DNA from 2 places in the Flavobacterium sp. MMS24-S5 genome. Region 2 is predicted to be linked to the other one. Evidence: riboswitches for the same ligand, from Rfam matches in the RefSeq annotation. Region 2 holds a riboswitch; the other holds the start of a gene.
What was found. A riboswitch is a leader RNA that binds a small molecule or an ion and turns the genes downstream of it on or off. The one in region 2 is predicted to bind S-adenosylmethionine.

Region 1: it holds a riboswitch for S-adenosylmethionine, as region 2 does, so the genes downstream of both, ACPWTF_RS05825 (DUF4369 domain-containing protein) here and ACPWTF_RS15365 (alpha/beta fold hydrolase) in region 2, are expected to answer to the same signal.

What each region holds. Positions count from the first base shown of each region.
Region 1 is NZ_CP190016.1:1,308,079-1,324,564, reverse strand. Features, by position in the region: gene ACPWTF_RS05850 (HEAT repeat domain-containing protein) at 1-1,175, shown strand, start outside; gene ACPWTF_RS05845 (hypothetical protein) at 1,404-1,664, shown strand; gene ACPWTF_RS05840 (hypothetical protein) at 1,842-2,000, shown strand; gene ACPWTF_RS05835 (PAS domain-containing sensor histidine kinase) at 2,238-4,910, shown strand; gene ACPWTF_RS05830 (response regulator) at 4,912-5,367, shown strand; SAM riboswitch class I at 5,584-5,684, shown strand; gene ACPWTF_RS05825 (DUF4369 domain-containing protein) at 5,924-6,661, shown strand; gene ACPWTF_RS05820 (peroxiredoxin family protein) at 6,582-6,917, shown strand; gene ACPWTF_RS05815 (aminotransferase class V-fold PLP-dependent enzyme) at 7,001-8,473, shown strand; gene ACPWTF_RS05810 (winged helix-turn-helix transcriptional regulator) at 8,565-8,942, opposite strand; gene ACPWTF_RS05805 (NADP-dependent oxidoreductase) at 9,035-10,027, shown strand; gene ACPWTF_RS05800 (cupin domain-containing protein) at 10,028-10,501, shown strand; partial or broken gene ACPWTF_RS05795 (TolC family protein) at 10,897-12,188, shown strand; gene ACPWTF_RS05790 (HlyD family secretion protein) at 12,200-13,264, shown strand; gene ACPWTF_RS05785 (hypothetical protein) at 13,268-13,411, shown strand; gene ACPWTF_RS05780 (hypothetical protein) at 13,421-13,609, opposite strand; gene ACPWTF_RS05775 (MFS transporter) at 13,596-14,837, shown strand; gene ACPWTF_RS05770 (hypothetical protein) at 15,039-15,404, shown strand; gene ACPWTF_RS05765 (ion channel) at 15,440-15,739, shown strand; partial or broken gene ACPWTF_RS05760 (AI-2E family transporter) at 15,859-16,486, shown strand, end outside.
Region 2 is NZ_CP190016.1:3,310,206-3,326,691, forward strand. Features, by position in the region: gene ACPWTF_RS15330 (hypothetical protein) at 1-500, shown strand, start outside; partial or broken gene metK (methionine adenosyltransferase) at 581-1,832, opposite strand; gene ACPWTF_RS15340 (TonB-dependent receptor plug domain-containing protein) at 2,723-5,230, shown strand; gene ACPWTF_RS15345 (hypothetical protein) at 5,569-5,745, shown strand; gene ACPWTF_RS15350 (O-acetylhomoserine aminocarboxypropyltransferase/cysteine synthase family protein) at 5,847-7,151, shown strand; gene ACPWTF_RS15355 (aspartate kinase) at 7,379-8,467, shown strand; gene ACPWTF_RS15360 (hypothetical protein) at 9,111-9,311, shown strand; SAM riboswitch class I at 9,502-9,609, shown strand; gene ACPWTF_RS15365 (alpha/beta fold hydrolase) at 9,687-10,670, shown strand; gene thrA (bifunctional aspartate kinase/homoserine dehydrogenase I) at 10,672-13,086, shown strand; gene ACPWTF_RS15375 (OsmC family protein) at 13,286-13,711, shown strand; partial or broken gene ACPWTF_RS15380 (trans-sulfuration enzyme family protein) at 13,865-15,037, shown strand; gene ACPWTF_RS15385 (RrF2 family transcriptional regulator) at 15,309-15,719, shown strand; gene ACPWTF_RS15390 (sulfite exporter TauE/SafE family protein) at 15,795-16,486, opposite strand, start outside.

The sequences.
Region 1 (16,486 bases), 2.0 Mb from region 2:
TTGGAGATGCTCATATGCTTCCATTATTTTTAAAACTAGATAAAAATAATTTACAAGAAACAGCTTATCAAAGATATAATATTGACAATATAAAAGCTAGAATTTTAGCGATTCAGATTTTATCAAAAACTGGAAATAATACTGAAACGGAGAAAATTGTTTTAGATGCTGTTAAAAATTGGGATATAAACATTAAAGGATATGCAATTTATACGGTAAAAGAACTTCAAATAGGGAATTTGCTAGAGACTGTTAAGCCATTTTTAGATAATGATAATACAAGAAAAATTACTTTACAAGCTTTAGCAAATAGTCCGACAAGTAGCGACAATGAGTATTTAAAATCATTAATAAATCAAAAAGAGACTGTTCCAGATGATTTATTAAATTGTTTTCTTGAATCGAAAAAAATTGAAAATGTAAAATATTGGTTAGAATTACTGACATCAAAAAAGATTTCAAATGATTATTACTTTTTAGTTCAGCGAAATAAAATTCTTTATTCTGAGGAATTATTGCCCAATATCCAAAATGCTTTAAAAGAGTGCAATAACGAAAAAATAATTGAACAATTAGTTAGTGCGTTAAAAAGTAGAAATGATGTGGAAAGTACAACTATTTTGTTAGACTTTTTAAAACACAAAAACAGAACGATAAGATATTGGAGTGCAGATGCATTGAAAGGAAATAAAAGTCAAAAATTAATTGACCTTTTACCAAGTTTAATAAATGATGAAAAATACAGAACAGTAGCTTTGGTAAATTTATTTGTTGAAAATAGGATTAATGATCAGCAAATTATATTTGAGAAAATATATAAAAATAATACCAAAGATTCCGATTGGGAAAGAGGGGCAATAGAATATTTAGCAAGTTTTCCTTTAGAAAGGCATGCAGAATTTTTTAGAAAAATTTTAATGAATAAACAATCCGATTTTTCCGTTAGATATGATGCTGCATTGGGATTAGGAAGATTAAAAGATGTTGATTCTGTTGATTTACTTATTCAAGTTTGCGAAGAAACCAGAAAAGAAAGCGATCTAAATTCGAGAACATACCTACAGGCATTAGCAATGATTAAAGGAGAAAAAGCACGAAATGAAATTAAATCATTTTTAAATAGCGATGAACAAGTTGTTGCAAAACTTGCAATCGAATTATTAGACAATTGGTAAGTGTAATAATGATTTTAAAAACCTATGAGCATAATTTTTGCAGATTTTTTATTTACAATTTGAAACATCATATTTTCTAAAATTTTAATGAGCTGTTAAATAGAATCATATAAATTTTCTCCAAAATCATGTAACAAATTTTCGAGCTATTTTTTTCAATTTTACGAGTCTATGAAAACAAAGTAATAATCATACTTTCAGTTTTTGATGGTATAAAAAGAATTAGAAATGGATACACGAGATGAAAAAAACGATTTATTCCAAGATGGAATTGATCGTACGCAAGAAACCAATTGGGATCCTATTTTAGGATATCAGATGTATTTTCCGAATGATGAAAATAAGCAGGAACACCTAAACGAAGCAGATACCCCTGTGCACCAGCAAAATACGGGAGATTGGGGAGATGATGCCGATTACGAAGAACTTAGGCATAAAAATAATTTAAATAGAGATATTGCTGAAAATGAAGCAACAAAAACAGACTAAAGAATAAAGAAAGAGCAGAAATTTTCTGCTCTTTTTTTTATACTTATATCAAATTGGTTGAAAAATGAAAAGTTTTTTATATAAAAAGTTAGTGAAATTGTGTAAAAAACGTAAAGTCGAAAAGGAGTATTTTTATAATATTAAAAGGAGAAAATATTTATTTAAAAATATAGGATTATGAAAAGGCAAATAAAAATGAAACTTGCTTTCTTAATTCTTCTTATGGGACTAGCATTTTCTTGTAAAAAGAACGAAAGCACTACAATAGATTCATCCGAGAATGATTCTATTCAAAACACGATTGATACCGTTGCAACCGGAAGTGGATACAATTAATATGGATACAACAGTAACAGTTAAAGCCGATACGATTAAGAAATAATTATTCGGCAAAAAAATAGTAGAAAGCTGAATCTTAATGATTCAGCTTTTTTGATTTTAGAATCACATAAAAGAATTCAACAAATGTTAAAAGTAAAAACGTTTTTCTCTATATTTGAGAAAGAATATAATCTTTTAAATGCCTTTTTGACTATTGAGCAACTTTAGAAATTACCTTTATTTAGTACGATAATGGAGCTAATAAATAATTTAGACCTTTTTCAAACCGTCTTTAATTCTGCGCCAAATGGAATAGCAGTTTTAAAGTCTTTGTACGATAATAAAGGCAAAATAGAAGATTTTTCAATATTATTGTTTAATACTTATATCATCAACTGGATTGATGATAAAGAATACAAAGAAAAACTATTCAGTAAAGTTTTCTCTAAAATAAATAAAACCAATATTTTAGAACAGTTTATTGAGACGGCAGAAACTGGAGTTACAGCCAATTTTGAGCAATGGTATGGAGACGAAGCCAACAAACAATGTTTCAGATTTACTGCTGTAAAACAAGACGATGTTTTGGTGGTAACCATGGAAGATATCACAGAAAAGAAACATGCCGAAACAGCGCTTCGTAATGCATTGCTTGATGCAGAAAAACAAAAAAGGCTATACAATTCTATACTAAACGGTACTCCTGATCTAGTTTACGTATTTAGTCTCGATTATAAATTTACTTACGCCAACAAAGCTTTATTGACGATGTGGGGCAAGTCTGCAGAAGACTCCATCGGACGCAGATTAATTGAAAATGGTTATGAAGATTGGCATGCCGAAATGCATGAAGAAGAAATAGATACTGTAGTAGCTACGAAAAAACCAGTTCGAGGAACAGTTTCTTTTCCGCACGCAGAACTGGGAAGAAGAATTTACGATTATATTTTTGTTCCCGTTTTTAATGAAAATGGAGAAGTAGAGTTTGTTGCTGGAACAACACGAGATATTACAGAAAGCAAGCAAGCACAAGAAAAATTGCAGCAAAGTGAGAATCGTTTTCGCAAAATGATTCATCAAACGCCAGCTCCGACTTTAGTCCTTAAAGGAGATGATCTTATTATTGAGCAGATCAATAGGCATATGCTGCAAATGATTGGTCGCGGCGCAGAAATTATCGGCATGCGACTGATTGATGTTTTGCCAGAACTGGAAGGGCAATATGTTTGGGAGCAAGTTTTAAAGGTTTATAATGAAGGAATTCCTTTTGATCAAAGTGAAGTTTTGGTGCCGCACAATCGTACAGGCGAATTAAAAGACTATTATTATAATTTGGCTTATCGTCCGTTAATTGAAGATGGAGAGATAACCGGAATGATACAAGTAGCAGTTGAGGTTACGCAACAAGTTGTGGCGCGTCAAAAAATGGAAGAGAGTGAAAGCCGCTTCCGTGCTTTAGTCAACGCATCATCCGATTTGGTTTATCGAATGGATGCCGATTGGATGATTATGCAGGATTTAGAAGGAGACGGACGTTTGGCCAATCAAAGAGAACGTGGTGTCAATTGGTTGGATAAATTTATTCATGCTAGCGATTTGCAGATGGCTGTACATCTTATTTCTAAATCGATAGTAGAAAAATCCATTTTTGAAATGGAGCATAGGGTTATAAATAAAGACGATTCTGTTAGATGGGTTTTCTCTAGAGTGGTCCCGATATTAGACGATCAAGAAAAGATTATTGAATGGTTTGGAGCATCGAGCGATATTACTTCGCAGAAAGAACTTCAAAATGTTATTGCAGAAAGTGGAGAACGATTTAGACAGCTTGCAGATTTGGTTCCTCAAATTATTTGGACTGCCAATTCAGAAGGTTTTGTTGATTATTACAATAGCCGCTGGTACGAATACACGGGTTACATAGAAGATGAATTTGGAGATCCAAGCTGGATTTCAAAATTACATGCAGACGATGTTTATCTAGTGTCAAAAATGTGGTACGAAAGTGTTCATGCCGGAGTTCCTTATCAGACTGAATTTCGCTTAAAAAATGCCAGTACGGGAGAATACCGCTGGTTTTTAAGTAAAGCGCTTCCTATTAGAGATAAAGAAGGTATCATTACCAATTGGTTTGGTACCTGTACAGATATTCACGAACAAAAGTCGATTACTGAAAAACTTGAGATTTTGGTAAAAGATCGTACTAAAGAACTGCAAAGATCTAACGACGATTTACAGCAGTTTGCACATGTTGCTTCGCATGATTTAAAAGAACCGGTTCGAAAGATAAAAACTTTTTTAAGCCGTCTAGAAGATCATATGTCAGGACAGTTTGATGAATCTTCAACAAAATATATTGAACGAATTCATGTTGCGGCAGATCGTATGTTTAATATGATTGATGGTGTATTAGCCTATTCGAAAATGAATGCCGATTCGCAAAAAACAACCATAGTCGATTTAAATGAAGTTATTAAAAATATAGAAACCGATCTTGAAATTGCGCTTCAAAATACAAATGGTACGATATATTTTGAAGAACTTCCCGTTATAGAAGGCGCTTCTGTATTGTTGTATCAGATGTTTTACAATCTTATTAATAATTCTATTAAATTTGCTAAAGAAGATACTCCGCCAGAAATACGTATTACAGCAACAGAACAAATTGAAGAAGGCAACAGAATTGCGATAATTACAGTAGAAGATAACGGAATTGGTTTTGATCTTGATCAAACAAGACGAATTTTTGAAACTTTTACACGTTTAAATTCTAAGGATCGTTATGAAGGAACGGGGTTAGGTTTGTCGCTTTGTAAAAAAATAGCCGAACGTCACGGCGGAAGTATTACGGCCACAGGAATTGCTAATAAAGGAGCCATTTTTATTATAACATTGCCAATTGAGCAAAAAGTAAAACACATTTAATATGCAAGAAAAGATGATTTTATTGGCTGATGACGATCAGGATGATGCAGAAATGTTTTGCGAAGCATTGGCAGAAATAGATGAAAGTATTGTTTGTCATTGTTCAGAAAATGGTAGCGGTGTGCTAAATACGCTTAAAAATCAGGAGAAGATTCCAGAAATTGTTTTTCTAGATTTAAATATGCCAGTTATGAACGGCTGGGAATGTCTGAAGCAATTAAAATCAGAAGAACGATATAAAGATATTCCTGTAATTATGATTTCTACTTCTTCGTACAGAAATGATATGGATACGGCTGCCAATCTTGGAGCAGTCTGCTATTTTGTAAAACCAAATAATTTTGACGACTTAAAACAGGTCTTGAGATTAATTACTTCAAACCTTGAAAATGGATTAAAAGAAACTTTTTCAAATCTTGAAAAGAATAAATATCTGCATGTCTTTCTTGCAGAATGAAACTGTTTTTTCTTTTTTTGAAAAGTAAAACGTATGAATTCCTTTTATAAAAAAAGTGCTTGCCCAAAAGTGTTTTTATTTTTAATGTATTGATTTTTAAAATTTTAAATTGTACTAAATGATCTTTTTAATAAAAAAAGTAAAAAAAAGTATTTTAAACTTGACTAATTCGGTAGAATTAATATATATTTGTATCACAGAAAATTTATATAATGATACTTATCCAGAAAGACTGAGGGAATAGGCCCATTGAAGTCTTAGCAACCTGTTGCCGAATAAGGTGCTAAATCCTTCCGCTGTGTGCGGGTAGATAAGAAAGATTTCTCCGTAAATCTGTTTAAGATCATCCAATTTAAAATCTTTATTATGAAAGCAGAATCCATTTTGTACGCCAGTTATGAACTCTTGAATTCCATTTTTGAAGAAAACAGTTTTGCTTTTTTCTGAAGGCTTAAAGACTAGTTTCTCTCCAATTTCTTTTATAAACAATACTAACGCTAATGACTTTTTTCATTGGCCTAAAATTCTTTTGTCTAATCTTAAAACTAAAAATAAAATGAAAAAAATACTATTAGGTTTTGCTTTGCTTTTTGGAGCTTTTCAAACTCAAGCGCAGGAAAATAATTTACAATTAAAAGGGACTGTTGTCGATACAGTGGCGCAATATGTTTACCTGCAAAAGTTTCACAATAAAATGTTTACTACAATTGATTCGGCAAAAGTAAAAGATGGAAATTTTAGTTTTAAAACAAAAGTAAAAACACCAGAATTATATGGATTGAGCGTCAATACAGAAAGTTCGCCCTTGTATGTTTTTCTTGAAAAAGACCCAATTACAGTAAAACTGAGTCCGAAGAAATATTATACCGCTTCTGTAGTTGAAGGTTCAGCTTCTCAAGATTTGTTCGAAATCTATAAAAAGAGCAAAGATGTAGAAATCAGTAAATTCATAACCGAACATCCAAAATCTATTGTTTCAGCTTATGTGTTGTACAGAAACTGGTCTTATAGATTAACGCCAGAGCAGATTACACAAAATATTGCTTTGTTGGATAAAAGTCTTCAAAATACCACTTACGTGAAAGAATTAAAAGAACTGGCTATTGTTTTAGACGGATTAGCGGTAGGTAAAAAAGCCCCTGATTTTACAGCCAATGATCCTGACGGAAAGCCAGTTCGACTTTATGATAATTTAAAGGGCGGATATACTCTAGTTGATTTTTGGGCTTCATGGTGCGGACGCATGCCGAAGAGAGAACCCAAATATTGTAGCAGCTTACAAAGAATTTCATGATAAAGGATTCAACATCGTAGGGATTTCTCTAGATAAAAAGAAAGAAAACTGGGTTAAAGGAATTCAAGATGATAATTTAACCTGGACACACGTTTCTGATTTGCTTTTCTGGAACAGTGCTGTTGCTAAATTATATGGTGTAAGAGCTATTCCAGGAAATTATTTAGTGGATTCTAAAGGAATAATCGTTGCGAAAAACCTGCACGGAGAAGAATTACAAGCTACACTAAAAACGCTTTTAGAAAATAAAATTTAATAAAGAACACGCAATCTTGTCATTCCTCGAAATGACAAAAATTGAGAAAGAATACATATTAGTTAATTTAAAATGATAAGGAAATGAATGCGATTGAGCCAACAACAAAACCAACAGAGCCTGAATGTTACTTTTCTAAATTTAGAGAAAATACAGTAGGAATTGATCATACTTTCGAATCGGTTTACGGAGAACAAAATTTAGTGTACGCAGACTGGGTTGCCAGCGGAAGATTATACCATCCGATCGAAGATATAATGCTCAATAAAATTGGTCCAATGATTGCCAATACGCATTCACTTTCAAGTCAGACAGGAAAAACCTCTACTTATGCCTATCAGCATGCAAGGGATATTATTAAAAAATCGGTTAATGCCAATGATTCGGATGTTTTGGTAACGACTGGAAGTGGTATGACAGCAGCTTTGTCAAAACTGCAACGTATTATGGCACTTCGAACAAAATCGGAAGAAGATAGACCAGTGGTTTTTATTACGCACATGGAACATCATTCTAATCAGGTTTCGTGGTATGAGACCAATGCTGAGGTAATTATTCTTCCGCCTGATGAGAACAATTTAGTCGACCCAAATGTTCTTGCTGAAACGATTAAAAAATATGCAAACAGAAGCTTAAAAATAGGTTCGTTTACGGCTTGTTCGAATGTTACAGGAATTATTACGCCTTATCACGAATTAGCCAAAATCATGCACCAAAACGGCGGACTTTGTTTTGTAGATTTTGCAGCTTCGGCGCCGTATGTCAAAATCGATATGCATCCAAAAGATCCAGAAGAACAATTGGACGCTATTTTCTTTTCTCCTCATAAATTTTTAGGACGAACTGGAACTTGTGGTATTTTGGTTTTCAATGAAAAATTATATCAATCTGATTTTCCAGATAATCCTGGCGGAGGAAATGTAAAATGGACTAATCCGTTGGGCAAATATTGTTACAGCGATGTAATAGAAGTTAGAGAAGATGGAGGAACGCCGGGATTTTTACAGGTTATTAGAACGGCATTGGCTTTAGAATTAAAAGAGCAAATGGGCGTGGAGAAAATCAAAGAAAGAGAAAAAGAACTGCTTGATCTTTGTTTTTCAAGACTTCAAAAAATAGAAGGTTTATCTATTTTAGGAGATTTAACTACAGAAAGAATTGGTTGTGTTTCTTTTGTTATTGAAGACATTCATTATAATTTAATCGTAAGGCTTTTAAATGACCGTTTCGGAATTCAAGTACGTGGCGGCTGGTCGTGTGCGAGTACTTATGCGCATTATCTGTTTAATATTAACGAAAAGAAATCGGCAGAAATTACCAATGAATTATTGCAACGAAATCAAACCAATAAACCAGGTTGGGTGCGTTTGTCACTGCATCCGATTATGAGCAATGAAGAGCTTTTTTATATCTGTGATGCAATTGAAAAAGTAGCTCTGAATTATAAAAAGTGGAAAAAAGATTATGAATATAATCCGGTTTCAAATGAATTTGAGAATCCGGAAATTAAAGATACCATCGCAAGAGAAGTAAACGAATGGTTTAAGTTAGATTAGTTAGTAGTCAACCTAACAGGTTTTGAAAACCTGTTAGGTTTCCAATGGGATAATATTCCGTGGGAATATCTCATCGGTACAAAAATTAGAATTATTTAAGCGATTCGATAATCTTCTCTCTATGCGCCAATCCCCAGTTGACTAAAGTTTCAGTAACCGGAAGCACCGATTTTCCATATTCGGTAATAGCATAAACGACAGTTGCCGGTTTGGTATTTTGTTCGGCTCTGGTAATAAGTAAATTGGTTTCCAGTTCTTTAAGTTCTTTGCTGAGCATTTTAGCCGAAATACCATCAATTTCACGTTGCATTTTTTTAAAATGAATCACCTGATGCGTTCTATTGGTTAAAAACCTTAGAATCATCAATTTCCATTTACCGCCCAAAACATCAAGACTGTCACGCATTGCCATAAGTTCTTCAGAACAATTGGCCTCGCGAAGTACTCCGTTATCGTTAATTTTTGCCATACTAGTTTCTCTTTGGTAACCGGTTACCTTGGGTTAACCCATAACAAAAATAAGGCATTACGGCGATACTTTTGTAAACTAAAATGATAAAAATGAAAGCAATTGTATTACAGGAAAACTGCGAATTTAAACTGGAAACAGTAGCAATTCCGCAACCAGAATCGCATCAGATTCAGGTAAAGATTATGGCTTCAGGATTTAATCCGATTGATTATCAAATGACCGAAAACGGTTCTGAAAGAAAGCTGATACATTCACCAATTTTAGGAAGAGAATTTTCGGGAATCATAACAGCAATTGGTGCTGAGGTAACGGATTTTAAAATTGGAGATGCTGTTTTTTGCGGTTCTGGAAGTATGGGATCAAATGGTACTTATGCCGAATATATTTGTGTCCCAGCAGGAATTGCAATAAAGAAACCACAGAATATTTCTTTTGAAGAAGCGGCCGGAATTCCATCAGCTGGACTTACGGCTTTGCAATCTTTTAAACGAATGAATGCTTCTTTAACCGATTCGATACTAATTACGGGCGGTGCTGGCGGAGTAGGGAATGTGTTTATGAAACTGCTTATTGCTAAAGGTTTTTCCAATTTTGTGGTGACAGCTGGAAACGAAGAAAGTATCACTTCTTTGGTGAATCTTGGCGTAAAACCAAAACAGATTATCAATTATAAAAAAGAAGATATTTACGAAGCCGCTTTTTCTTTAAACGGAAATAAAAAATTTGATATCGCGGTTGATTTAGTTGGAAATCATGTTGCAGAAATTGCGGCAAAATTGTTGAAAATAAACGGAAGGTATATTGATGTCACAAATTTTTCTACTCCAGAATCGCGTGGTATTCTTTTTTCGAGAGGCGCTACAATTCATAATATTTCAAATTATGCGTATGGTGTTGAAAAACAATACGATTACTATAAAAACGGATTGACAGAATTAAGTGATTTATTAGAAAATGAAATAATTACACCGCCAAATATTAATGTAATTGGCGGACTGAATAAAGAAACAGTAGATAAAGCGCTTACTATTTTGAGAGAAAACAAAACCAGTGGCAGAAAATTAATAATGCAGATCAATTAAATGAGAACAATACCACGAAGAATTGTAACAGGTATACGAAACGGAAAATCGATTATAGAACAAGATGAAATCGTTTCGAATGTGTCGGAACATTTTCCAGGATTAATTATTTCAGACATCTGGTCGACAGATTCGATACCGGCAAAATTTGAAGAAAAAGTTATTGAGAATACCGCTTTTCCAAATACACCTAAGAACGGAAGTTATTTTCGTTATGTCCAGATTCCGCCCGATAAAGATTTAGGAATTGTTGCTCCCGAAGGAGAGCCACATCCGTTAATGCATCAGACCGATACCTTAGATTACATTATCATTATTTCGGGTGAAATTTACCTGATTGTAGACGAAGAAGAAACTTTAGTGCAAGCTGGAGATATTGTAATACAGCGCGGAACCAATCACGCTTGGAGCAACCGATCGGATTCGCCCTGTATTCAATTGGCAATCTTACTGGACGCAGTAAAAGCAGAATAATATCAATTATACGCCGATAATTACATTTTTGATTTATTTGTAAAATTGCAATAATCTCATTTGATTGTTGCAATTTTTTTTTGTTTTTAAATATGCACGGAATTTCTCAAAATTGTTCCATTTTATAAAATGAAACAATTTTGATTGTTTGTGTATTAAAGTGTTGAATAATAATTGTTTAAATTTATGCGAAATAATAATGATTGGATAAGCAGATCCAAATAAACCTATCGTAGTTTTTCCGCCTAGCTAAAATTTAATTTTCATCGAAACTTCTGCTAAATATTACATAATGTTGATTACAAATTTCGAAAAAATGCAAAATTAAATCCATATCATCTCATGAGCTATTGGCGGTTTAAAGTTTTTCGTTTAAAGCATTTAGCTCTTTTTTATTGAGCTGCAGCCTCAATGTAAGTTTTGCGCAACAGGATACGATCAGTCTGGCGTCTGCTAAAAAAATAAGATTGGACGAAGCCATTTTATTAGGCATTAAAAACAACCGTCAATTAAAATTGGCCAATGCAGATCTCGCTATTGCAAATGAAAATGTCAGTCAGGCCAAAATTGCAAAAGCGCCAAGAATAAGCTTAAATGGTGGCTACAATTATATTGGCGATCCTAAAATCTATGAAGGATTTTATGCCAGAAATGTTACGGTAGATTATTACGATCATCAAGGTTTTGCCAATATTGTTTCCTCACTCCCAATTTACGCTGGAAATGCCATTAACACTAGAATTAATCAGCAGGAATTAATTAGTGAAATGCAGGAATCTGCGGTGAAAATGACAGAAGCCGATGTCAAGAATGCGATTACAGAGCAATATTTTACACTCGAGAAATTATACCGTCAGATCGAGGTTACGAAACAGAATATTATCAATACCGATATTCGAATAAATCAATTAAAATCACGAGTGAAAAATGGTCAGAATCTTACGAGCGACCTTTTGAGAACCGAATTGCAGCAATCTAATTTTAAGGTTTCTGTTTTTAGAAGCACTAATACGATTGAACTGATCAGCAATTATCTGGATATTTTAATCGGTTTTCCAACCAATACGATTCTGAAACCAGAAGTGACAGAAAGCATGATTCCGACAGAAAATATGAATCTGCAGCAAAGTTTGGAAGAAGCTTTTCAGAATAGGGAAGAAATCAAACGGGCAGACATAAGAATCAAGCTGTCAGAATCTTCATTAAGTCTTACCAAAAGCGGATTTAAGCCAAACCTAAATGCAAATGTTATTCTGAATACCGAATATCCAGCGCAGTGGCCCAATTATGTCAATATTCTCAATTACTGGGCGGCGGGACTTTCTTTGAATTGGGATATTTCGAGTTTCTATAATCTGAAACATCGTATAAGTGGCGATAAACTGGAAATCGATAAAAGTAATATTGCCTTAGAAGTGACCAAAGACCAGATTAGCACGAAGTTAAAAATGCTTATGTGAGATATGCGGAAAGCAAAGAAAATATCAAAACCTATAAAAAAGATGTAGAGTTGTCTATGAGCAATTATAAAATTGTGAAAAGCCGTTATGACAACGATTTTGCTTTAATCAGCGAGATTGTTGATGCAGAATTACAGCTGAACAACTCTCGAATTTCACTTGTAAACGCCAATTTAGATTTAATCATTCAATATTATTCACTTCAATATGCAATGGGCAAACTTTAATATATCTTGTTATGAGCGAAACAGATACACAAAACGGAGCAGTTCAAAAAAATGAAAAAAGAAGAAACACAATTCTAACGGTATTGTCATTTGTTTTTTTGATTGCGGGCGGATTGTGGATTTTAAGTTTGTTCTTTGATTTTAGTTCTTATGAAACCACCAATAATGCTCAGGTTGAATCTTACATCAATAATGTAGTGGCAAGAGCGACTGGACATATAAAAGAAATACGATTTGAAGCCAATCAGAAAGTGCAGAAAGGAGATACATTGGTTGTTTTAGACGATTCTGAATATGTCATTAAAGTCAAACAAGCCGAAGCGGATTTGGCTATAGCCGAAGGAAATCTGCATTCGCTGCAGCAAAACATTACGACTTCGATTTCCAATCAAGCTTCGGGAAAAGAAAGGTTGGCGGGAGATTTGGCGAGTTTAGAAAAAGCGCAAAAAGATTATCAGCGGTTCAAAAATATGTATGCCGATTCGGCCGTAACGCGAAATCAGTACGATCAAGTTATTTCCAAATTAAAATCAGAAGAAGCGTATGTAAAAGCAGGTAAAAAAGGTTTGGATGCCAGCAGCTCGATTACTAAACAAAGTTCAATTAATCTTGAAGCCGCCACAGCAACTGTCGCTAGAAAGAAAGCAGATCTTGATGCGGCAAAACTTCAATTGTCCTATACCGTTATTACGGCTCCAACGAGTGGTTTTGTGGGAGAACGAAATTTGTCTATTGGCGAATTAATCAATGCCAATCAAACCATTGCGACAATTGTATTGAATGAAAAATTATGGATTACGGCCAATTTTAAGGAAACTCAGATAGAGAAAATAAAACAGGGACAAGAAGTAACCATCACGATTGATGCCTTGGACGGAAAAGAATTTAAAGGAAAAGTGGCTGGTTTTTCTCCCGCGACTGGAGCTAAATTCTCAATGTTAGAACCCGATAATTCGACTGGAAATTTTGTCAAAATCACCCAGCGAATCCCAGTTAAAATTGAATTTGAAACTCCGACAAAAGAGCTACAGGAAGTTAGACCCGGAATGAATGTAACAGTTGATGTAAAAAAATAAGAGATGTTTGCAGGAAAAAAAGGAAGCGTTTTTACACTGACAGGATTGTATATCCTGACGATTCCTTTTTTTAACGGACTCAATGTTACGACTTATGATAATTCGCAGATATTAGGACATTTCGGCACCTTCTACGACTGCTTTTAGTTATGCGGTTTACGTTCCGATTTTTGTCATGTTGGCTTTTCTGCCTTTAGGTTTAAAATTAGGGAAGCAAATCAAGGTTAGAACCATGATTTTATCGGTTTCATTTTTATCCTTAATCTTCAATACTGCTTCATTGTTTGCACCCACAATAGCTTGGTTTGTTTTATGCCGTTCTCTTTTAGCAATGGTTTCAGTCATCGGAATATTTGCTTCGATGGTGCCTATTTTATTAAAATACAATCCCGCTCTCAATATGGCTTTGCTTTACGGCATTTTTCAGTTTATCCAGAAAGGAAGCCAGCATTTGTATCAATATTTAGGAGCGCATTTTGTGAGTTTTCATAACTGGACGTTTGGAATTTATTTCTTAAATGTCAACTTTTTAATCTGTATTATTCTCGCTTGGTATTTCTATAAAGCCGATGTTGCACCTCTAAAAACCAAATTCCAATTTGATTGGAGAGGCTGGATTATCCTGATTTTATTTTTTGCGATTATTCTTTTTGTATGTGCCGAAGGGCAGACCAGAAATTGGTTTAGCGATCCTAAAATAACTTTGGCTTTTGCAGTTTTATTTATTGTGGCGGGAATCTATCTGCTTCATGTTCGTTTTACAGTAGAACCATTAATTAATCCGGATGTTTATAAATTTAAAAATGTCATCGCAGGTGCCTTTTTGATGTTTTATATCGGATTAATAAACGGAACCGGAAGTGTCGTAACAGGCTATATGACTAATATTTTAGGATTTGATCCTGTTTTGGGAGCGGTAACACATCTTTCGTTATTAATCGGATTATGCATTTCGATTCCGCTTTCGACTTATCTTTTATACAAGCGCATTTATATGGCTACGATTTGGGTAATTGGTTTTGCTTGTTACGGGATCTATCATATTATACTTTTTTTCAGATTTTATCCCGAAATCGATGCGTCTGATTTTTATCTGCCTTTAATTTTTAAAGGGTTAGGAATGGGGTTTCTTTTTCCTGTTTCGCTTCTTTACATTTCAGAGGGAATTCCGCTGTTTTTGAGCACATCGCGCATGATGACTGGAATTATTGCTCAGGCTGTTTTTGCTTCTTTACTTGGAGGCGCTGTTTTAGGAACTTTTATTTCGAACATGAATGTACAGCATAAAACAGGTCTGAGTCAGCAATTGAGTCCAATAAACAAACAAGCTGAACAACAGCTGGAAAACTCAAAAAGACAATTTTTATTTATGGGATTATCAGATGCCGAAGCGCAGAAAAAAGCCGAGAAGAGCCTTTCGAATCAGACTTCTCAAACTTCTATGTTATTGGCGTACAAAGATATTTATCTCGTAATGTCGGCAGTGTGTTTTCTGCCCATTTTTATTATTCTGCTTTTTAAACTTTGGCGAAGACCAATTGGAAGGGTAGAAGTGGAGCCGATACCGATTTGAGGGTGGAGAGGAAAGAAGCAAGAAGCAAGAAGCAAGAGGAAAGAATATAGAATATAGAATTTGTCCTTAGGCTTTGATATTGGAATTTAGAATTTAGTTTTTGGGATTTGTCCTTAGGCTTAGGCTTCAGGATTGGAATTTGGAATTTAGTTTTTGGAATTTATCCTTAGGCTTTGGAATTTAATATTTGGAATTTATATTATGATAGCAAAAAAAGACCGTTTTTTATATCGCTTTTGGACTCAAGAGAAAGGCCTCAGCGGTATGCTGATACTTCTGTTTATCATGCATTTTATTGTCATTCCGTTTTTTGGCGGTTATACGCGTTTTATGGTGGCGGTTAATATATTTTGGATGCTATTTCTTTTTGCCGGAATTATAGCTTTATCCAAACATAAAAAACAGGCTTTTCTCATTTCCATAATTCCCTTTTTATTTATTATAACACAATGGATTAATTATTTCGAACATAATATTTTCATCCTTTTTGCGGATCTAATTCTTTCTGTTGCCATAATGTTGCTTCTCATTACTTTGGTTTTAATAAAAGTTTTAGAACCTGCGTAACTACTTATCGCATTGTAGGGTCAATAGTCGTTTATATGCTTTTGGTTCACTTTTGGTCTACACTTTATTTATTTTTATTTCAGCATATTGAAGGCGCTTTCCAAATAACCGAATCTAAATTTTCAAGTAATAGCGATCTGGCTAGTTTTATGTATTTCAGTTATGTCTGTATCACATCAACGGGTTTTGGCGAAATCGTACCTCTACATCCTTTGGCTCGTTCGCTAGTTCAGACTGAGGTGCTTACAGGTGTTCTGTATCCCGTAATCTTAATTGGAAGACTGGTTTCAGATGCCAATTTTGCTGTTAATAAGATGGGGAAGAATAAAGAGTAAAGAATATAGAATAAAGAATATAGAATAAAGACACAAGAGTTAAGATTTATAGAGGAGAATTGATTTATCATTTACAACTCACAACTCACAATTACCATTCACCATTAAAAACAATAACCATGAAAACAACCAATTCGAATAAAAAGAAAGAACTCTTCGATACTATTTTGCAGTTATTTTTCATTTTTCTCCTTGTGGGATTTTGTCTTAAATTGTTGCTGCCTTTTTTTATGCCTATTCTTTGGGCGGTAATACTTTCAGTTGTGTTTTATCCTTTATTTAATTCGCTGCAGCGAATACTAAAAGGACGCAAAGCACTAGCATCGGTTGTTATCACTATTTTGCTTATTGCTATTATGGTGGTTCCTCTTATTTATTTTCTGAAAGCGGCAACGGGAAATTTTTTAGAACTGAAAAACAGTTTTGAAGCTGGAACATTAAAAATTACTCCACCAGGAGCTTCTATAAAAGAGTGGCCGATAATTGGTAAACCGCTCTACGAATTTTTACTTTCGTTATCAACAGATTTGGAACAGAGCGTTGTGAAGTACCAAGATCAGATAAGAGAATTGTCGTCTAAAATTATGGCCAGTATTTTGAGCTCCGGTGCGGCATTTCTTCAGTTTATTTTATCGGTTATTATTGCGGGAGTTTTATTAGTATCGCCAGGTGGTAAAACTTTCTTTATGAAATTCCTTAGAAAAATTGCCGGAAATGAGGCCGAAGGAATTATGACCATTTCGGTTT
Region 2 (16,486 bases):
AAGGGAATTTCGATTCGTACAGAAACTATTTTTATTACTTAAGCCAGCTTGAAGATCAGGACGGTTCAAACACAACTTATTTAAAAGAGTTCAACACTTATTTTGATAATACTTTGGCAGGAACAAGTCCGATAGAAAAATTAGACGCTATTTTTTCTGGATTAGATTCAAGTTCAAGCTATTCTTATGATGGATGGAATTCATTCAAACTTTACCATTCAGATATCTGTAACAATGCGGCATGGACAGTTGTGTTAAAACCACAAAATTCAAACTTTATTAAAGATGCTATTAAATGGTCTGAATATAGTTTGGTGATCTCTAAAAACAATCCGTATTATTTAGACACTTTAGCGCAATTGTATTATAAAGATGGACAAAAAGACAAAGCTATTGAAACGCAAGTTTTAGCAGTAAAGTTTATCACTAGTGATATGGATGAAGAAACTGCAAATCAAATGAAAGAAGTTTTAACTAAAATGAGCAACGGAACTTACTAGTTTTAGTAATTATAGAAGTAAAAAAAAAGGCTGTCTAAAATTTTAGACAGCCTTTTTTAGTATTTAAAATTTAGATTGAATTACAATCCAAATGCAGCTTTTACTTGGTCAACAAAATCAAGTTTTTCCCATGTAAACAACTCAACAGTAACCGTTTTTTCGTTTCCGCCTGGAGCAGAGAAAGTTTTAGTAACCGTTTCAGGTTTACGTCCCATGTGTCCGTAAGCAGCAGTTTCGCTATAAATAGGGTTTCTTAATTTTAAACGTTGCTCGATAAAGTAAGGACGCATATCGAAGATAGCCTCTACTTTTTTAGCGATTTCACCGTTAGTTAAGTTTACTTTAGAAGTTCCGTAAGTTTCAATGAAAATTCCCATTGGCTCAGCAACTCCAATTGCGTAAGAAACCTGAACTAAGATTTCGTCAGCAACACCAGCAGCAACTAAGTTCTTAGCGATATGACGAGTTGCATAAGCAGCACTTCTATCTACTTTACTTGGATCTTTTCCAGAGAATGCACCACCACCGTGAGCACCTTTTCCACCGTAAGTATCAACAATGATTTTTCTTCCTGTTAAACCAGTATCTCCGTGAGGTTCCTCCAATAACGAATTTTCCTGTTGGGTTAATATGGTAGTTGATTTTATCGTTAAATAAGTGAGCGTGCTCTGGGTTTTTAGCGATAATTCTTGGAATCAAAATTTCGATAATATCTTTTTTGATTTTAGCCAACATCGTAGCTTCTTCATCAAAATCATCATGTTGAGTTGAAATTACAATCGCATCAATACGAGTTGGTTTGTTATCGTCGCTATATTCTAAAGTTACTTGAGATTTAGCATCTGGACGTAAATACGTGATTTCTTTGTTTTCACGTCTTAAAATAGCTAACTCTTGTAATAATTTATGAGATAAATCTAATGCCAATGGCATGAAGTTTTCAGTTTCGTTTGTAGCGTAACCAAACATCATTCCTTGGTCACCTGCACCTTGCTCTTCTGGCTTAGCTCTGTCAACACCTTGGTTAATATCTGCAGATTGCTCATGAATAGCTGAAAGAATTCCACAAGAATTCGCTTCAAACATATACTCACTTTTAGTATATCCAATTTTACGGATTACTTCGCGAGCGATTTGCTGAACATCAAGATAAGTATTCGACTTTACTTCACCTGCTAAAATAACCTGACCTGTAGTAACTAAAGTTTCACATGCTACTTTAGAATCAGCATCAAATGCCAAAAAGTTATCGATTAATGCATCCGAAATTTGATCTGCAACTTTGTCTGGATGCCCTTCACTAACAGATTCTGACGTAAATAAATAAGCCATAATAATGTAATAATAAAATATTAGTTTTTAAAAATTTAAGCAGGGAAAGTAATTGCTAAAAAGGGCTAAAGGAGAGTTCCTGCTTTAGCATTTTTTACTACTGAAATGAATCTTTCAGCATTCATAACGAAATCATTTCATTATGAAGAGGTTGCAATCAGTTCAAATTTTTCCTCTGTTTCGGGTGCAAAGGTATGAAACCATTTTGATTTGCAAATTAAAGTTCAACTTTTTTTATTTTTTCTAGCAGAAATTTAACAATAACATACTATTTTGATAGGGTAATAGAAAATAATTTGTTTTTTGTTTGGTCGATTAAAAAATAGTTTGCAACTTTGCCCCGTTAAAACAAAAGAAACAAATGAAATTTACAGTTTGCAATATGATGTCTTGTAAGATGCCGGAGTTATCCGCAGAGACGCTATTGTAATTATTTTTCAATAAAATATAAATAGAACCTCTGCCGAACCGCAGAGGTTTTTTTATGCCAAAAATAAACCTGTAAGATTTTTTTTAAGCCAAAAACAATAATTAATCAGTAAAAAAAGAAATGAAGAAAAATGTACTAATCGTTTTAGGTCTTGTGACTTTTTCAGGACTTTATGCTCAGGACAATAAAAAAGAGCAGGATAGTTTAAAAAACAACGAACTGTCTGAAGTTACTATTATTGGATCAAGAAGTAAAAACAGAGTTAAAACAGATGTGCCGGTTCCGGTTGATGTTTTTAACGTATCAGAAATAACAAAAGGGGCACCGCAAACGAGCGTAACTCAAATTTTAAATTATGTTGCGCCGTCGTTTACGAGTAACCCGACTTCTACAGCAGATGCAACAGACCACGTTGATCCAGCACAATTAAGAGGATTACGGACCAGATCAGGTTTTGATTTTGGTAAACGGAAAAAGAAGGCATACAAGTGCTTTAGTAAACATAAACGGATCGCCAGGAAGAGGATCTGTAGGAACAGACTTAAATGCAATTCCGTCTTTTGCCATAGAAAGAATAGAAGTTTTACGAGATGGAGCTGCCGCACAATATGGTTCTGATGCGATTGCAGGAGTTATTAATATTGTTCTAAAGAAAAATGCTAATTATTTGACAGGAGGAATTCAGTATGGAGCAAATTTGTCTTCGGGATCAAATAATTTTGAAGGAGGAGCAGACGGTCAAACTGCCCAAATCGATTTAAACTACGGAACTTCATTGGGTAAACCGGGAAGTTTCTTAAATGTTACAGGAACTGCGGTGACAAGGCAAGCAACTAGTAGAGCAGGAATAAGAAGTAATGGAATTTTTAATGCTTACAATGCCGTAGAAAATAGAGCGGCGCAAAATGGAGTAGAAATCAACTCTTTGTTTAGCAATATTAATACGACTGCAAACTCGGCTCAGATTTTGTCTTCTTTAAAACAATATGCGCCGCAAGTAGGTTATTTTACAACAGCACAACAAAATGCTATTGCATCGGCAACAACAATTGCGCAAATGCAGACGGCTTTAAATTTTGACGTAACTAATAATGAATTGGCTTACAGAGGTCAGCAGAGAAGTGATTATAATATGAGTGTTGGACAGTCAGAATTGGCTGCAGGACAATTGTATTTTAATGCTAAATATCCTTTGAGCGAAACCACTTCTTTATATTCTTTTGGTGGGGTTTCTTATAGAGGAGGTAAATCGTATGCGTTCAATAGATTGCCAAATGGTTCTGGTACTTTCACGCAAGTGTATCAAAACGGATTCTTGCCAGAAATTGAGTCAAAGATTTTAGATGCTTCAGCAGCAGTTGGTGTAAATACGCAATTATTTGGGTTTGATACCGATTTAAGCACCAACTTAGGAACAAACTCTTTTAACTATGATGTGAATAATTCCATCAACGCAACTTTAGGAACCAATTCTCCTTTTAGTTTTGATGCTGGAAAAGTTTCGTTTTTACAGAGCACTACCAATTTGGACTTTAGCAAAAAACTGGATGTGCTTTCTGGGTTAAACGTTGCTTTTGGAGGTGAATTCAGATATGAGAACTATCAAATTAAAGCAGGAGAAGAAGCTTCTTACGGATTGTATGATGTAAACGGAAATTTAGTTTCAGGAATCTTGCCAAGCAATTCGCCATTGATTGTAACTGACTTCTTCGGAAACAAACGTGGAGCAGGAGCGCAAGGATTTTCAGGATTTCAGCCTTCTGATGCTAAAGAAAAAGACAGAAAAAGTGGTGCCGCTTATGTTGATTTAGAATTGAATGCCACTGAAAAATGGCTTATAAATGGAGCAGCGCGTTATGAAAATTATTCAGATTTTGGAAATACAGTTACATTCAAACTAGCTTCTCTTCTAAAATTAAATGATAATATCAATTGGAGAATCTCTGGACAAACAGGTTTTAGAGCGCCTTCTTTACAGCAAAGATATTTTGAGTCAAGTTCTACTCAGTTTATCAACGGTTCTCCATATCAAGTGGGGTATTTTACAAACGATTCGCAAGCAGCAAAAAGTATTGGAATTGAAAGTTTAAAACCAGAAAAATCAAAAAGTATCAGTACAGGATTTACATTCAAAATTCCTGAAGCTAACATAACCATTGCAACTGATGCTTATTTTACAAGAATCAACGACAGAATTGTATTGTCTGGACAATATTCTAGACCAACAGATGCGCAAATCGGTGCTGCAACTTCGCCAGAACAGGCAGAGGCGTTGACTTTGTTTCAGCAAGCATTTGATTTGAAGGGTGTAGAAAGAGCTTCTTTCTGGACAAACGGAATCGATTCTGAAACAAAAGGGATTGATTTGGTAATTTCTCAGAAATACGATGTAATTCAGGATTTCACAATTAGAAACGATTTTGCATTTAGTTTCAACGAAACCAAAAGAGTAGGAGATCTGCATATTCCGCAATCAATAGTGAATGCAGGAGGAGAACCTTATATTTATTCTTTCTTCCCAGAATCAAGCCGAGTGTATTTAGAAGAAGCGATTCCGAAATTGAAAGCCAATCTGATGACTACTTTCAATATTAAAAAATTGGATATTTATTTAAGAAATAGCTATTTCGGAAAAGTTACAGATCCAGGAGCAACAGATGTTAATCTGGACGGATTTTCTTCTGTGTACGAACATCCAGAATACAGCGCAAAATTGGTTACCGATTTGTCTTTAGGATATCAGATCAACGAGCATTTGAGAGCTACAATTGGAGTGAATAATATAGGAGATGTTTATCCAGACCGAAATAATCCTGCAACTCCAGCTTTTACAAATACAACGCCAACTTTGTCGCCAGCGCCAAGTACAGATTTGACAAATGCGAATCAGTTTGCTTATTCACGAGCAGTTTCTCAATTCGGATTAAACGGAAGATTTGGTTTTGCCCGCTTAAGCTTTAAATTTTAATTAAAATAGGCTCTTTCAGGCCTTTATTTAAAAGGCTTGAAAGGGATTCTAAAAAAAATAGTATAAAATTTCAAATTTAATTTGGTCGTTAAAAAAATACTTATTACATTTACTCTATCGAATTAGTCGAATTTAAAAAATAGTCGAATTCAAATTTTAAATCAAAATGAAAACAATAGCAAAAAGAAATATGATGTGTTGTGAGATGATGCAAATGTGCATCCCAATTTGCTGTTGCCAAAAGTGAAAGAGACAATCTTTGTTATAGTTAAACTATAAGCCCTTTTGGTCGCCATCCGAAAGGGCTTTTTTATTTCCAACATTTTAAATTTTAAATCATGAATACACTAGATATAAATACGATAGCATTTCAATACTTATTAAGAAATAATAATTCGGAAGAAACATCAACTGAAACTCCAAAATATGATCCTGCACAGCAGATAAAAACGCAGAAATCATTACTGTTCCATCTATATGATCTTGAAGAAGAAGCTGAAGATATTTTGGCTTAAATCAATTTCAGATTCAATAGCAATTTCAAAAAGCGATTTCAATATCAATTACATATAACAATATATAAACGTATTAAAAATACCTAAAAAACTAAGAAATCATGAGTACACAAAAATTCGCAACAAACGCATTACATGCAGGTCACGACGTTACTAAAAATTCAGGAACAAGAGCCGTGCCTATTTACCAGACATCATCATATGTATTTAATAACGCAGATCATGCAGCCAATTTATTTGGTCTTGCCGAATCTGGATTTATCTACACTAGATTAAATAATCCGACAAACGATATTTTAGAACAACGTCTGGCAGCTCTTGAAGGCGGAATTGGAGCTGTAGTAACCGCTTCTGGAGCATCTGCAATTTCAACAACTTTATTGACACTCTTAAAAGCGGGAGATCATATTGTTGCTTCAAATAGTTTATACGGAGGAACTTACAATCTGTTAAAAGTTACCTTGCCAAGATTAGGAATTACTACCACATTTGTAGATCCTTCAAAACCTGAAAATTTTACCAAAGCAGCAAAAGAAAATACAAGAGCTTTCTTTGTAGAGTCTCTTGGAAATCCAAAATTAGATGTACTAGACTTAAAAGCAATTTCGGCAGAAGCCAAAGCATTCAAAGTGCCATTTATAGTAGATAATACAGTTGCGACACCTTATTTATTGAATCCAATTAAATATGGTGCCGATATTGTAATTCATTCCTTAACTAAATATATCGCAGGAAACGGAACTTCATTAGGAGGCGTTATCATTGATGCTGGAAACTTTGATTGGGCAAACGGAAAATTTCCTGAATTTACCGAGCCATCTGCAGGATACCACGGATTAGTATATCATGAGGCCTTAGGAAATGCAGCTTTTATAGCAAAAGCTCGAATTGAAGGTTTGCGTGATTTTGGTGCTGCTTTAAGTCCATTTAATGCTTTTCAGATTATTCAGGGACTGGAAACACTTCCAATTCGAATTAAGAAACACAGTGAAAATGCTTTGGCTCTAGCCGAATGGTTAGAAAAACAAGATGAGGTGGTTTGGGTAAATTACCCAGGTTTAAAATCGAGTAAATATAATGCTTTGGCCAAAGAATATTTGCCAGAAGGACAAAGCGGTATTATCACTTTCGGATTGAAAGGAGGTTTTGATGCTGCTAAAAAAGTGGTTGATGATACTAAATTATTCTCTCTGCTAGCCAATATTGGCGATACAAAATCGCTGATTATTCACCCAGCAAGTACTACGCACCAGCAATTAACAGATGAAGAACAAATAGAAACAGGAGTTTCTAAAGATTTGATTCGTCTGTCTGTGGGAATTGAAGATATTGAAGATTTGATTGCTGATTTGCAAACTGTTTTTGAGAGCGTTTCGCTTTCTCAATTCAGCATCAATAAAAATTAGGTTTTTTTGTTTTTTGTTTGAAAAATTGCCTTTAGCGAGTGGTTTTGCTAAAGGTAATTTTTTATGAAAAGCATCTTTATAAAATTTAAACCTTATAAGGAATGTAAGTGCATTTTGTAGAGACGCACCGTAGAGACACACTGCAGTGCGTCTACCTTGATAAACGTTGGAATATTAAATGAACTTAGATCTCTTAATATGGTTTCAAAAATTAAAAAATAGAAATTATGTCAAAGCTTAAAATAAACATTATCCTTTTCGGAATTGGAAATATCGGAAGTACTTTGATTAATCAGATTGTCGAAAGTCAGGAGTTTTTTCTTGAAAGCAAAAATGTCGATTTTCATTTTCCTATAATAACCAATTCGACGGTTGCTTTTTTTGAGAAAGAAGGTGTTGGTTATGCTTGGGAAACCAATTTTAGACAATTGGCAGTTCCTTTTAAAGTAGAAGATATTGTCGAATTTGCACAAGAAAATGAATTTGAAAACTTGATTGCCGTAGATGCAACAGCCAGTGATGAATTGGTAAAGCATTACAACACGCTAATCAAAAACGGATTCAATATTGTAGCGGTAAACAAAAAAGCCAATACGCTCCCGATTGACTTATATAAAGAACTACGAGCAGATCTTAAAAAGCATGGCAAAGAGTTTCTGTATGAAACCTCTGTTGAAACTGGGATTCCCGTTTTGCAAACCTTAAGAGATTTGTACTATTCGGGCGAAAAAATCACAAAAATCCGAGGTGTTTTCTCTGATCATCTAAGTTATGTTTTTAATCGATTTTCATCAGAAGAAGTTTCGTTTTCATCTGTTTTAAAAGATGCGAGTCTTTTAGGATTAATGAAGTCAAACTTTAAAGAAGATCTGTCGGGAAACGATACGGCGAGAAAACTTTTGATCTTGGCCAGAGAGATAGGAAAAGATTTTGAGCTTTCAGACATTAAAATCAAGCCATTTATAACCGAAGAGCATTTGGAGAAAAATGGAGTGCTAAACAAAGATGCTCTAGATAAATCTTTTAAAATCACCAAAATTACTCAAGCAGAAAATCATGTATTGAGATATGTGGGAGAATTTGATGTAGAAAAAGGCATTTTGGAAGTTAAGTTGATTTCGGAACCGGTAGATTCTCCAATCGGACAATTGAAAGGTTCAGATGCCATTTTTGAAATTTTCACTAAATCTTATGCCGACATTCCTATCGTAATTCAAAGTGCTCCGCCTTGCAAACAAGCGATTTCTAGAGGAATTATAACCGATATTCTGAAAATTGCGGAGCGAATTAGGAGTAAAGAAGCTGTTTGGCTTTAATTTTTTAGTTAAAAAAAGAAAAAAGAGAAAAAAGTTCTTTGATAAATTGATTTGTCAAATGGAGTCATGAAGAAAAAAACAGTTTTTTTGTAAGTTTTTTACCTTTGTTATTTCGTTTTCGTTTTTGTAAGATGTTTTTTGTCGTTAAAAAACACATTTTCAACGAATTTTGTAATTAAATTCTTGAATTTTATTTGTGTAATAAAAAAAATATTTGCATATTTGTTATACCCAAAAACTACTAGAAATCAAATGAACTTAAAAGTCAACAAAATGTTTTGTGCCATTTCGGTTAAGACCGAGGCTGGGGTGTCTATTGCTTAAAATTGTAAGAATACAATAACAATATAGTAAGAGCCTCCGATAGAAATATTAGGAGGCTTTTTAATTTAACAGAAATGCAAAATTTTAAAATACAATATAAATCACAGATGAATAAATCCTTACAGATGAACAAGATGTTTACTGTCGCGCTTATTTGCGCATACGTCTGTTGATACTAAAAGCATACATGAGTGTAAAAACTTAAACCCTTTTGGTATCTAAAAATCCAAAAGGGTTTTTTTATTCGGTAAAACGAATTAACAAAAAGATAAACGAGAAATAAAGATTATAAAACACAACTTAACTAAAACTTAATATCATGAGCAAATTGAACTACTTCGCAGAAAAAATTTCTAAATTGAAAAATAGAAGGACAAAAAATAGTAATCCACCGCCAACAAACGAATTGGCTCACCCAAGATTCGGAATGACAGAGGAAGATAAAAGCGCTGAGAAAAAAGCACCAAATTCTTTATTGTTTTTGATGTATTCAAAAGAAAATGAAACGCTTTTTATCTAAACGGAAAAGCATCATAAACTAGGTGAAAACCTGCTTAATTTTACTGGGCATTTTTGTTCGGTAAATTTTTGCGTATAATAGTTTTTGCTAAAGTATCTCACAGAAATTTAACAAACACTTTTAGATAAAATTTGTTTGTTAGCGAAATTAGTAGTTAATTTGCACTCGTTAAGTTCAAACACGTATTGAAATGTTATAAAGAAAGGACGAGGGATTAGACCCGATGAAGCCTTAGCAACCCTTCGGTAAAACGAAGAAGGTGCTACATTCTACCACGCCAAACGTGGAAAGATAACAACAAGATTTTTTCTAGTTAAACCTAGTTTTTCTTTCTAATATTTCCATATACAAATCAATAATACAACAGATTTGAAATTGGAAAATATACCAAATCCCATTATAATTCAAGATTTCATCACAGAAAGTGGTGCAACTTATCATTCTATACCATTAAGTTTTACGCTGGCAGGGCAACCTTTGCACAGTGCGCCTATTGTTTTGGTTAATCATGCTTTAACTGGAAATTCGCAAGTTACTGGTGAAAATGGCTGGTGGAATGACTTGATTGGTAAAGGTAAGACCATTGATACTGATGTTTATACCATTCTAGCTTTCGATATTCCAGGAAACGGAAGCAATTCTTTTTTAATTGACAACTATTTAGATTTTGCAGCGAGAGACATTGCCAAAATCTTTATCGAAGGTGTAAAAACTCTAAATATCGAAAAGCTTTTTGCGGTTATTGGAGGTTCTGTTGGTGGCGGAATTGCTTGGGAAATTTTAGCATTAGCGCCAAATATTACAGAAAACCTTATTCCGATTGCGAGTGATTGGAAATCTACTGATTGGCTTATTGCAAATTGCTTTTTACAAGAGCAAATTCTCAATAATTCTTCGAAACCAATTGAAGACGCCAGAATACATGCAATGCTTTGTTACCGTTCGCCAGAATCTTTCAAAGAAAAATTTCAGCGCACGATCAACCAAGATCTTTTGATTTTTAATATCGAAAGCTGGCTGGCACATCACGGGAAAAAATTGCAGAAAAGATTCCAATTGTCTTCTTATAAATTAATGAATCAGTTGCTTAAAACAATTGATATTACTAGAAATAGTGAAAGTTTTGAAAATTTATTGTCTAAAACAAAAGCTTCAATTCATATTGTCGGAATCAATTCGGATTTGTTTTTTACAGCTAAGGAGAATGTAGAAACCTACGAGGAATTGAAGAAATTTAAAGATAATGTTTTCTATAGCGAAATTGATTCGGTTCACGGACATGACGCTTTTTTAATCGAGTACAAACAATTAGATCATTTACTTGCCGATATTTTTAAGGCAGAAACAATAAAGAAATAAAATGAAAGTATTAAAATTTGGAGGTAAATCGTTAGCAAACGGAGAAGGGCTTAACAAAGTTGTTTCAATCATTTCTGATAAAGTAAGTCAAGGTGAAAAAATTGCCGTTGTAGTTTCTGCACGCGGAAATGCTACAGACGAATTAGAGTTTATTTTGAGCATTGCTGCTAAAAACGGCAGTTATAAGGAATTATTAGAGAATTTTAAAAAATATCAAATATCAGATTATCCGAATGTTGATTTATCGGAAGAATTTGGTGTCTTAGACAAACTTTTTGAAGGGGTAAGTTTAATTGGCGATTACAGCAAGAAAATCAAAGATCAAATTTTGTCTAAAGGAGAATTGCTTTCGGCTAAATTATTAACGGCTATATTATTGGAAAAAGGAATTCCAGCCAATTTTGTAGATACAAGAGAATTGCTGAAAACAGATTCTAAATTTGGTGATGCACAGCCTTTAGAGCAGCTTTCAAAGAAAAACGTAGTCAATTATTTTAAAGAACATAACGGCGAAACGGTTAATATAGTTACAGGCTTCATTGGCTCAAACAACAACAACGACACAACTACTTTAGGTAGAAATGGCAGTAACTATACCGCTTCGTTAATCGCAAATTATTTAAATGCAGAAGAGCTTCAAAACTTCACGCACGTAGACGGAATCTACACGGCAAACCCAGATTTGGTTGCCGATGCTAAGAAAATTGAGTATTTATCGTTTAATGAAGCGAACGAATTGGCAAATTTTGGCGCAACGATTCTTCATGCGAAGACAATTATTCCTTTGTTAGAAAAGAATATTCCATTACGAATTTTAAATACTTTCAATCACGAAAATCGCGGAACTTTAATTACATCTGATTCTTCTAAAGAAGGAATTAAAACGCTTTCTGTTTTAGAAAATGTATCTCTTGTAAATCTTGAAGGACGCGGATTACTTGGAAAAGCAGGAGTTGATGCTCGAATTTTTAAAGTAATGGGAGATCACAATATCAGTGTGAGTATCATTTCGCAAGGTTCTTCAGAAAGAGGAATCGGATTGGTTGTGGCAACAGAAAAAGCTACTCTTGCAATGGTAGAATTAGAAAAAGAATTCGAAAATGACTTCTATTCTAAAGACGTAAATCAGATTACGGTAACAGATAATGTATCGGTAATTTCGATAATCGGACAGGATTTGAGTACTTTCCATAAACCATACACCGCTTTAATTAAAAATAAAATTGTTCCAATTTTGTTTAACAACACCGTAACGGGTAAAAACGTGAGTTTGGTTGTTAAAAAAGAAGAATTAAATAAAGCTTTAAACGTAATTCACGGAGAGATTTTTGGAGTTTCGAAAAAGATCAACATTGCCATTTTCGGTCATGGACTAGTAGGAGGAACTTTGATTAATCAAATTTTAGAATCGGCCGCAGCAATCGAAAAACGTAAAGATATTAAGCTGAATGTTTTTGCTATCGCAAATTCTAAAAAGCTGCTTTTAAACAAATATGGTGTTACAGATAACTGGAAAAATGATATTCAAACAAAAGGCGAAGCTTACACGATTAAAGATATTATTGCTTACGCAAACGAACATCATTTAGAAAACTTAATTGCAATTGATAATACAGCAAGTGCGACTTTCGTTGAGAATTATATTCCGCTTGTAGAAAGCAGTTTCGATTTGATTTCTTCGAATAAAGTAGCTAATACTTTGACGTACGGTTTCTATAAAGAATTAAGAAAAGCTTTGGCAGAAAACCAAAAGAATTACTTATACGAAACCAATGTTGGTGCAGGATTGCCGTTAATTGATACGATTAAATTATTGCACCTTTCGGGTGAAAATATCACAAAAATTAAAGGAGTTTTCTCTGGAACATTGAGTTATTTGTTCAATAATTTCTCTGCGAAAGATGCGCCTTTTAGTGAAATCTTGCAAGAAGCAATTGATAACGGATATACAGAACCAGATCCGCGTGAGGATTTATGCGGAAATGACGTTGGTAGAAAATTATTAATTTTAGCTAGAGAATTAGATTTACAAAATGAGTTTGAAGAAATCTCAATTCAGAATTTAATTCCAGAACACTTACGTGAAGGAAGTGCTGCCGATTTCTTGACGAAATTAAAAGAATTCGATCCAATTTATGCTAAAATAAAAGCAGAGCAACAGCCAAACCATGTCTTGAGATATATCGGTGAGTTGTCTGGAGATTTGCAGAATGACAAAGGAAATCTAGAAGTAAAATTGGTTTCAGTGCCAAAAGATACTGCATTAGGCGGATTAAAAGGTTCTGATTCTTTCTTCGAAATTTATACAGAATCATACGGAGATCGTCCAATCGTTATTCAGGGAGCCGGTGCAGGTTCTGCAGTAACAGCAAGAGGGGTTTTCGGAGATATTTTGAGATTGTCTGATAAAGGATAAGATGATTTTAGATTGCAGATTTTAGAGTTTAGATTTAAGATTTGCAAGCCTAGTTTGTCATTTCGACGAAGGAGAAATCTCCGCAAGTAGCTCGACAAAGTAATGTCAATCTTTGTCGATTTAACAACGAAGATTTCTCCTTCGTCGAAATGACAAGATTGAGGAAATTGAATAAAAAAAACAAAAAAATAACAACACAATGAAAGTAAGTTTAAACAGAGTAAATGACGCATTTCATTTTAAAGTAAAAAATGAACGCGGACACGTAGTTGACGTTGATAGCAGAGCCGAATTTGGCGGAAGCGATTTAGGTGCAAGCCCAATGGAATTGGTATTAATGGGAGTTGCAGGATGCAGCGCTATTGATATGATTTCTATCTTAAAAAAACAGCGTCAGGAAATTACTTCTTTTAATGCTGAGGTTGAAGGAACACGAGTTCAGATTGAAGAAGCAAAACCTTTCAAAGAAATAGATGTGGTTTTTTATTTAGAAGGAGAAATCAACCCGGAAAAAGCCAAAAAAGCAGCACAACTTTCTTTCGAGAAATACTGTTCAGTTGCCAAAACAGTTGAACCGACTGCAACAATTAAATACAAAGTTGTCTTGAACAACGAAGCTTTATAAATTAGATAATTAGTCAATTAGGGAATTAGATAATTCTTGGATTGAGTTAAATAATAGACTCGTTTTGGTTAGGTTTTTAGATTTCTTTTGCCTCATTGGAAAACTTGAAACTTAAAACATGAAACCTGAAACAAAAAAACAAAACAACACACAATGAATACAGAAGAATTTGGTTTTGAAACACAAGCCATTAGAACACAATTAGAGAGATCACAATATTTAGAACATTCGGTGCCTTTGTACCTTTCATCAAGCTTCGTTTTTGAAGATGCTGAAGATATGAGGGCTTCTTTTACAGAAGAAAAAGAAAGAAATATTTATAGCCGTTTCAGTAATCCAAACACTTCGGAGTTTGTAGATAAGATCTGTAAAATGGAAGGGGCTGAGTCTGGTTATGCTTTTGCAACAGGAATGGCGGCAGTATATTCTACTTTCTGAGCTTTGTTAAATTCTGGAGATCATATTGTTTCTGCAAGCAGTGTTTTTGGTTCTACTCACGCTTTGTTTATGACTTATTTTCCAAAATGGAATATCGAAACTTCTTATTTCGAAATTAATAAGCCGGAAACAATTGAAAGTTTCATTAAACCAAACACAAAAATTTTATACGCCGAATCTCCAACAAATCCAGGAGTTGATGTAATTGACTTAGAATTGTTAGGAAATATAGCTAAAAAACACAATTTGATTTTGATAATTGACAACTGTTTTGCAACGCCATATTTACAGCAGCCAATTAAATTTGGAGCGCATTTGGTTATCCATTCAGCAACAAAATTAATCGATGGACAAGGTCGCGTTTTAGGCGGAGTAACAGTTGGAGATGCAGAATTAATCAGACAGATTTATTTGTTTTCAAGAAATACAGGTTCAGCTTTATCGCCGTTTAATGCGTGGGTTCTTTCAAAAAGTTTAGAAACATTAGCAGTTCGTGTTGATAGACATTGCGAAAATGCTTTAAAAGTAGCTGAATTTTTAGAAAGCCATCCAAATGTAAATAGTGTAAAATATCCTTTCTTGAAATCGCATCCGCAATACGAAATTGCTAAAAAACAAATGAAAGCAGGTGGAAACATCATCGCATTCGAAATTAAAGGCGGAATCGAAGCAGGAAGAAAATTCTTGAACTCAATTCAACTTTGCTCATTATCTGCTAATATTGGAGATACAAGAACAATTGTTACGCATCCGGCTTCAACAACACACAGCAAATTATCTGAAGAAGATCAATTAGCAGTTGGAATCACACAAGGTTTGGTTCGTGTTTCTGTTGGTTTGGAAACTGTTGAAGATGTAATTGCAGATTTAAAACAAGCACTTTCTTAAATTTTAGATTTTAGACTTAAGATTTTAGATTTCTATATATAAAGACGATTTTTGATAGTAAGTTTTACTGTTGAAAATCGTCTTTTTTTCTGGTTTATATAAAAAGCCTATTTTTGTGTGTCTGAAATGAACTTAACGAAGTAATCTGATAGATTTAGTAGAATTTAACTTTATTCTTTGTGATAGTTCAAACAAAAAGCATACTTTTGTTATTCAATAATTTGCAAGAGTTTGATTTGAAATTAAATTCTGCAATCAAAATTTTACATTAGTGCTTTCAAAGAAAACAAAATACGGAATTAAAGCTTTAACTTATTTAGCCAGACGTGAGAATAATGAACCGGTACAAATAGCTGAAATTGCGAAAAGCGAACATATTTCGATAAAATTTTTAGAAAGTATTTTACTGCTGTTAAGAAATTCGGGCTTCCTTGGTGCTAAAAAAGGAAAAGGGGGAGGTTATTATTTGATAAAAGATCCAAAAGATATCAGCATGGCCAAAGTGTACCGAATTCTTGAAGGTGCAATTGCGTTACTGCCTTGTGCAAGTCATAATTTTTACGAAAGATGTGACGATTGCGATGATGAATCAACTTGTGCTGCTAGACGTTTAATGACAGAAGTGCGTGATAATACACTTAAAATATTAGAAAGTAATTCTTTGGCAGACATTGCTTTTTAGAATTTACTTTGCAACCAAATAAAAAAGACCATTTCAGCAAATTTGAAATGGTCTTTTTATTTTTATCTAATGTTTTTAAAAAATCAATTTATATCCCGCTAAGAAAAGCATTACTGCAATTGCATTTCTAAGAAACTGGTCAGGCACTTTTCCGCTTAGCATACTTCCCATGTATATTCCAGGAAGTGATCCCATTAATAACTGACCCAATAATCCTAAATCTAAATTTCCCATAGAAGCATGGCCAATTCCAGCTACTAAAGTTAAAGGAACGGCGTGTGCAATTTCGGTTCCAACTAAACGAGGAGTTGGTAATAATGGATAAAGGAAAAATAAAGTTACAGTGCCTAATGCTCCAGCGCCAATAGAAGTTAAGGTTACGGTTGCTCCTAATAAAACTCCAATTCCAATGGTAAGCATGTTTTGTGTAGTGCTTTCACTATGAAATTTATCTCCAGCATGTTTTTGAGAAAAAACTAAAAGTTTCTTTTTGAATATAATCGCTACCGAAGTAAATAATAAAGCCCATCCTAAACTGTACTTAATAACTCGATTTATAGTTTCTATATCGGTTTTAATGCTATGTAAAATCCATAAAGTTACTAAAGCAGCGGGAACGCTTCCTAAAGTGAGCCAACCTGTAATTTTCCAGTTGATGTTTCCTTTTTTATTGTGTACAAATATTCCTCCAGCTTTGGTAAAAGCAGCGTATAGTAAATCGGTTCCTACTGCGGTTGTTGGAGAAATGCCAAAATATAATAAAATAG